2 regions of the Streptomyces sp. NPDC085932 genome follow, and region 1 is predicted to be linked to the other one. Evidence: predicted binding sites of a transcription regulator. Region 1 holds the regulator's gene; the other holds the start of a gene.

Region 1 (3,406 bases):
GGATGAGCACCAAGGACTTCATCGAGAAGGACTACTACAAGGTCCTCGGCGTCCCCAAGGACGCCACCGAGGCCGAGATCAAGAAGGCGTACCGGAAGCTCGCCCGCGAGTTCCACCCGGACGCCAACAAGGGAAACGTCAAGGCCGAGGAGCGCTTCAAGGAGATCTCCGAGGCCAACGACATCCTCGGTGACCCCAAGAAGCGCAAGGAGTACGACGAGGCGCGCGCCCTCTTCGGCAACGGCGGCTTCCGCCCGGGGCCCGGCGGCGCGGGCGGCTCCTTCAACTTCGACCTGGGCGACCTCTTCGGGGGCGGCCAGGGGGGCCAGGGCGCCGGCGGCTTCGGCGGCGGCCTCGGTGACGTCTTCGGGGGCCTGTTCAACCGCGGCGGTGCCGGCCCGGGCACGCGGACCCAGCCCCGGCGCGGCCAGGACATCGAGTCCGAGGTCACGCTCAGCTTCACGGAGGCCATCGAGGGCGCGACCGTCCCGCTGCGGATGTCCTCGCAGTCGCCCTGCAAGGCCTGTTCGGGCACCGGCGACAAGAACGGCACGCCGCGCGTGTGCCCGACCTGCGTCGGCACCGGGCAGGTCGCCCGGGGCAGCGGCGGCGGCTTCTCGCTCACCGACCCCTGCCCCGACTGCAAGGGCCGCGGCCTGATCGCCGAGACCCCCTGCGACGTCTGCAAGGGCAGCGGCCGGGCCAAGTCCTCGCGGACCATGCAGGTGCGCATCCCGGCCGGCGTCAGCGACGGCCAGCGGATCCGGCTGCGGGGCAAGGGCGCGCCGGGCGAGCGCGGCGGCCCGGCGGGCGACCTGTACGTGGTCGTGCACGTCGACTCCCACCCGGTGTTCGGCCGCAAGGACGACAACCTCACGGTCACCGTCCCGGTCACCTTCACCGAGGCGGCCCTCGGCGGCGAGGTCCGGGTGCCGACGCTCGGCGGCCCGCCCGTCACGCTGAAGCTGCCCCCCGGCACGCCGAACGGCCGTACGATGCGCGCCCGGGGCAAGGGCGCGGTCCGCAAGGACGGCACCCGCGGCGACCTCCTGGTCACCGTCGAGGTGAGTGTCCCGAAGGACCTGACGGGGAAGGCTCGTGACGCACTCGAGGCGTATCGCGAGGCGACCGCGGGTGAGGACCCGCGGGCGGAGCTGTTCCAGGCCGCGAAGGGAGCATGAGTCAGATGGACGGTCGTCGACGCAACCCGTATGAACTGACCGAGGAGACCCCGGTCTACGTCATCTCGGTGGCGGCCCAGCTGTCCGGCCTGCACCCGCAGACCCTGCGCCAGTACGACCGTCTGGGCCTGGTGTCCCCGGACCGCACGGCCGGCCGGGGCCGGCGCTACTCGGCCCGCGACATCGAACTGCTCCGCCAGGTGCAGCAGTTGTCGCAGGACGAGGGCATCAACCTGGCCGGAATCAAGCGCATCATCGAACTGGAGAACCAGGTCGCGGCCCTCCAGGCCCGGGTGGCCGAGCTGGAGGACGCGCTCGACGGCGCCGCGGCGGCGATGCGCCAGCGCGAGGCGGCGGTGCACGCGTCGTACCGCCGGGACCTGGTGCCGTACCAGGAGGTGCAGCAGACCAGCGCGCTGGTGGTGTGGCGGCCGAAGCGGCAGCAGCAGTCCGACTGACGCGCTCATCGCGCGGAAAGGGGCCGGGAGTCGACTCCCGGCCCCTTTCGCGTGCCTTGTCTGCGTTGCGGGCGTTTTCGCGCCCCTCCCTCTCGATGACCGGGCCGTGCGCGGGACTTGAAGATGATTCCGCAGAGTCTTCACAACTGCTGCGGAGCGTGGTGTTGTCATCTCGTTAAGTGGTTCCGCTTGACGGTGGGGGGCGCGTCCGCGTTGTCTTTTCAGACACATGGGCCGCAATGCTGTGCCCACGTCCGAATCACACGCGAAGTGAGCTTCCGCATGCGTCGTCGTATCGCCATATCCGTGGCCGCCGCCACGATCTCCGCCACGCTCGCCGGCTGCGGCGTGCTCAACGCGACCGGGAGCAGTGACGACGCGAGCCCGACCAAGGGCAACGACATCACGGTGGGCCTGCTGCTGCCGGAGAAGGCGAACACGCGCTACGAGAACTTCGACTACCCGATCATCAAGCGGAAGGTCGAGTCGCTCACCAACGACAAGGGCCGCGTCGAGTACGCCAACGCCGAGGCGGACGCCGACAAGCAGGCGAGCCAGATGCAGAAGATGATCGACGACCGGGTCGACGTGATCCTGCTGGACGCGGTCGACTCGCACGCCATCGCCGACGGCGTGAAGAAGGCCAAGGAGGCCGGCATCCCGGTCATCGCCTACGACCGGCTGGCCGAGGGGCCGATCGAGGCGTACATCTCGTTCGACAACGAACTGGTCGGCGAGGTCCAGGGGCGCTCGCTGCTGGAGGCCATCGGCGAGAAGGCGAGCCTGTCCGACAAGATCGTCATGATGAACGGCTCGTCGACGGACCCCAACGCCAAGCAGTTCAAGGCCGGGGCGATGTCCGAGCTGAACGGCAAGGTGACGATCGCGCAGTCCTTCGACACCAAGGACTGGAAGCCGGAGAACGCCGAGGCCAACATGGCCGAGGCGATCGCGAAGATCGGCAAGGACAACATCAAGGCCGTCTACTCGGCCAACGACGGCATGGCCGGCGGCATCGTCAAGGCCCTGGAGGCCGCGGGCGTGACCGACCTGCCGCCCATCACCGGCCAGGACGCGGAACTCGCGGCCGTGCAGCGGATCCTCGCCGGCGAGCAGTACATGAGCGTCTACAAGTCGTACCCGCAGGAGGCGGAGAACGCCGCGGAGATGGCCGTCGCCAAGGTGCAGGGCCGCGACATCCAGTTCGCCGCGCTCACCCGCGACAAGGTCGACAGCCCCACGCACAAGGGCATTCCGGCCCAGCTCGTGCCGGTGGTGGCGCTGACCAAGGAGAACATCGAGGACACGGTCGTGGCCGACGACATCTACAAGGTGTCGGACATCTGCACCACCAAGTACAAGGCGGCGTGCCAGGCGGCCGGTCTCAACTAGCCGGTTCCGGTGCGTGCGGGGCCCGGGTCCGTCCCGGGCGGCGCGCCAGGGTGATCGCCCGGAGCAGCCATTCGGCGGGCCCGTGCCGGAAGCGCCGCAGCCACGCGGTGCTCAGGGCCAGCTGGAGCGCGTACACGGCGAGGGCGAGCAGCAGCACGGCGGCCGCGCCCAGGCGCCCGTACAGGGACAGGCCGTACGCCGTCGCCGCGCACATCACGATCAGGGACTGCCCGAGGTAGTTCGTGAGCGCGAGGCGGCCCGCCGGGACGAAGAGGCGCCGCACCCGGTCTCCCCGCGGGGAGTCCAGCAGGAGCAGCAGCAGGCACGCGTAGGCGGCCGACAGGGCCGGCGCCGTCAGGGTGCCCACGCCGACGC
Region 2 (3,406 bases), on a different contig from region 1:
GACGTCCGAGAGGTCGAGCTCGACCTCCAGGTAGTGGTCGCGGAAGGTGTGGTTCTGCGCCGGGTCGAGCACTTCGAGCAGGGCGGCGGCCGGGTCGCCCCGGAAGTCCGAGCCGACCTTGTCGATCTCGTCGAGGAGCACGACCGGGTTCATCGACCCGGCCTCCTTGATGGCGCGGACGATCCGGCCGGGCAGCGCGCCGACGTACGTGCGCCGGTGTCCGCGGATCTCGGCCTCGTCGCGCACACCGCCGAGGGCGACGCGCACGAACGTGCGGCCCATGGCGTGGGCGACGGACTCGCCGAGGGAGGTCTTGCCGACGCCGGGCGGCCCGACCAGCGCGAGCACGGCACCGCCGCGCCGCCCGCCGACGACGCCCAGACCCCGCTCGTTGCGCCGCTTGCGCACGGCCAGGTACTCGGTGATGCGCTCCTTCACGTCCTCCAGACCGGCGTGCTCGGCGTCCAGGACCTCCTTGGCGCCCTGGATGTCGTAGGCGTCCTCGGTGCGCTCGTTCCACGGCATCTCCAGGACCGTGTCGAGCCAGGTGCGGATCCACGAGCCCTCGGGCGACTGGTCGGAGGAGCGCTCCAGCTTGTCGACCTCCTTCAGGGCGGCCTCGCGGACCTTCTCGGGCAGGTCGGCGGCCTCCACGCGGGCGCGGTAGTCGTCGGACTCCTCGGCGGGGTCCTTGCCTGCCTCGCCGTTCAGCTCGCGCAGCTCCTTGCGGACCGCTTCGAGCTGGCGCCGCAGCAGGAACTCGCGCTGCTGCTTGTCGACGCCCTCCTGGACGTCCTTGGCGATGGTCTCGGCCACGTCCTGCTCGGCGAGGTGGTCGCGCAGCTGCTGCGTGGCGAGCTTGAGCCGGGCCACCGGGTCGGTGGTCTCCAGCAGTTCGACCTTCTGGTCGGTGGTCAGGAACGGCGAGTAGCCGGAGTTGTCGGCCAGCGCCGAGACGTCGTCGATGGCCTGGACCCGGTCGACGACCTGCCAGGCGCCGCGCTTGCGCAGCCAGGCGGTGGCGAGGGCCTTGTACTCCTTGACCAGTTCGGCGACCTGGCCGGGCAGCGGCTCCGGCACGGTCTCGTCGACGCTGGTGCCCTCGACCCAGAGGGCCGCGCCGGGGCCCGTGGTCCCCGCACCGATCCTCACCCGCCCCCGGCCGCGGATCAGCGCGCCCGGGTCGCCGTCGGCCAGCCGGCCGACCTGCTCGACGGTGCCGAGGACACCGGTGTTCGCGTACGTCCCGTCGATGCGTGGCACCAGGAGTACCCGGGGCTTTCCGGGTGTTGTCCGAGCGGCGGCCTGGGCGGCCTCCACCGCGGCACGGACCTCGGAGTCGCTCAGGTCCAGCGGGACCACCATCCCGGGCAGCACGACCTCGTCGTCGAGCGGCAGCACGGGCAGGGTGAGCGGTGTGGACGTCGAAGCCATGATCTCCCCTTCGGCAGTCAAGTTGAGCTATGCCGACTCAATGCTTGGGGACGGCCGGTTGTTCCCCGACCGGTGTTCGCTGTCAGCGATCACCCGTGCCGCCCCTGCCAGGAGGGCGCGTAGAGTCATCGACGTAATAGGCCAAAGGTGCTAGCGGTAATTACGGGGGCGGCGTGGACGGGACCGTGCGGGCGTGGGTGGACGGGTGGGTCGTGTCGCGCGGGGCGGCTCCGCCGGTGGCCGAGCCGTGGGGCTGGACGATCGACGTGGGGCTGTACGGACACGTCACCCGGCACGTGTTCGGCGCGACGGGCGAGGGCCTCGACGAGACGACCGTGCGGAAGGTGGCCGGCGCGGTGACCGGGGACGGCGTGTGGCTGAAGGCCTTCCGCGATCCGGCGGAGGTCGCCGGCTGGCTGGACGACGGCTGGTGGATCGACCCCGAACCCGGCTACCTCATGACGGTCCCGCTGGCGGCGGACGACGCTCCGGCCGTCCCCGACGGCTTCCGGCTGCGCACGTGGTCGCGGGGCGCGGTGACCCACCTGATGGTGGCCGCCCCGGACGGCTCCCTGGCGGCGCGCGGCCAGATCACCCCCACGGGCGACACGGCCGTCGCCGACCGGATCGAGACGGCCCCGGAGCACCGCCGCAAGGGGCTGGGCGGCCTCGTCATGCGCACGCTGCAGTCCGCCGCCGCGCGCCAGGGAGCCCGGACCGGCGTCCTGGCCGGCACGCCGGCGGGCCGGGGCCTGTACGAGTCGCTGGGCTGGGAAGTGGCGGCGGTGCTGACCAGCGCCAGGCACGACCGGCCGACGGCGGCAGGGGCCTGACCTGTGCCCTCCCCCGTCATCCCGGGGGTCACCCGCCGGGGGGTCACCCCCCGGTCGGAACCGTGCGGCTCGCGTGCCACCGCCGGACCAGCGGCCAGGTCGCGATCCCGATGGCCAGGGCGATCAGATGCCCCCAGTTCGTCATCGGGTCGGTGAAGGCGAAGAGGTCCCGCAGAAGCATCCCGCCGAAGGCGGCCAGCAGCGGTACGCGCAGCCACGGCGGGAGCAGACCGGCCAGGGCGCCGGCGCCGGCCGCGACGCCGAAGCTGACGCCGTAGTCGAGACGGTGGAGGGAGGAGTCGGGCAGCTGCCCGGCCAGTACCGCGAGTCCCACCGGGACCTCGGTCGCCAGGGTGGCGAGGACGTGCCCGAGCAGGAAGACCCCGGCCGTGCGCAGGCCCCCGATCCGCCGTTCCAGCGCGGTCAGCACCAGCACGAACCCGACCGTGAACGGCGAGGCCACCCCGCCCGCGACCCACAGCGCGCTGCCGACCAGCACCAGTTCCGGCGAACTCACCAGGTGCGCCACGTCCGTGCTGGACCACTGGAGCAGGGCGTGCACCACGGCGGGGTCGGCGTGCGCGCCGATCAGCGAGGTGACGCAGAGCAGGACCACGTACGCGAAGGTGAACGGTGAACCCGTGGGCGTGGGCAGCAGCCGCCACGGACGCGGAACCCGGCGCCGGTGCGCCACCGGAACACCGGTTCTCTGTCGGCCCGGGTCCGCGGTGCCCCTCGGGCAGCTTCTCTGTCGGCCCGGGTCCGCGGTGCCCCTCGGGCAGCGCTGCCTCGGCACGCCGTCCAGCAGCGGCCCGCCGACGGGCACCGGCAGCGGCCCGTCGTCCGCGGCCGTACCGTCGGGCAGCCCCGGCCCACGCCCACCGTCCAGCGGACCCCGCACGCCGGCCGGACCACCGTGCGGCGGACCCGGCGCACCGGCGGGCACGCAGGTCAGCGCGGACGGGACCGGCTCACCACACGCCGCGGACGGGACCGGCTCACCGGACAGCGCAGGCAGGGTCGGCTCACCGGACGGCGTGGGCGGGGCCGTCCGTCCCGGTGGCGCGGTGCGTTCCACAGGGAGCCTCCTTCCGTCGTGGCCCAGCCTTCGCCCGTCCCCGCCCCGCTGTCTGTGACGG

What was found. The regulator HspR, encoded in region 1, represses chaperone genes until heat shock. The targets are predictions, from matches to a motif close to TTGAGNNNNNNNNNCTCAA.
Region 2: a site for HspR is predicted at 1,457-1,475, ahead of lon (endopeptidase La). Genes of this name have one in related genera too.

What each region holds. Positions count from the first base shown of each region.
Region 1 covers NZ_JBITSJ010000004.1:219,892-223,297, reverse strand. The annotation lists gene dnaJ (molecular chaperone DnaJ) at 3-1,181, shown strand; gene ACIGAQ_RS21285 (heat shock protein transcriptional repressor HspR) at 1,187-1,639, shown strand; gene ACIGAQ_RS21280 (sugar ABC transporter substrate-binding protein) at 1,922-3,031, shown strand; gene ACIGAQ_RS21275 (DUF418 domain-containing protein) at 3,024-3,406, opposite strand, start outside.
Region 2 covers NZ_JBITSJ010000003.1:11,085-14,490, forward strand. The annotation lists gene lon (endopeptidase La) at 1-1,434, opposite strand, end outside; gene ACIGAQ_RS16080 (GNAT family N-acetyltransferase) at 1,608-2,267, shown strand; gene ACIGAQ_RS16085 (rhomboid-like protein) at 2,311-3,156, opposite strand.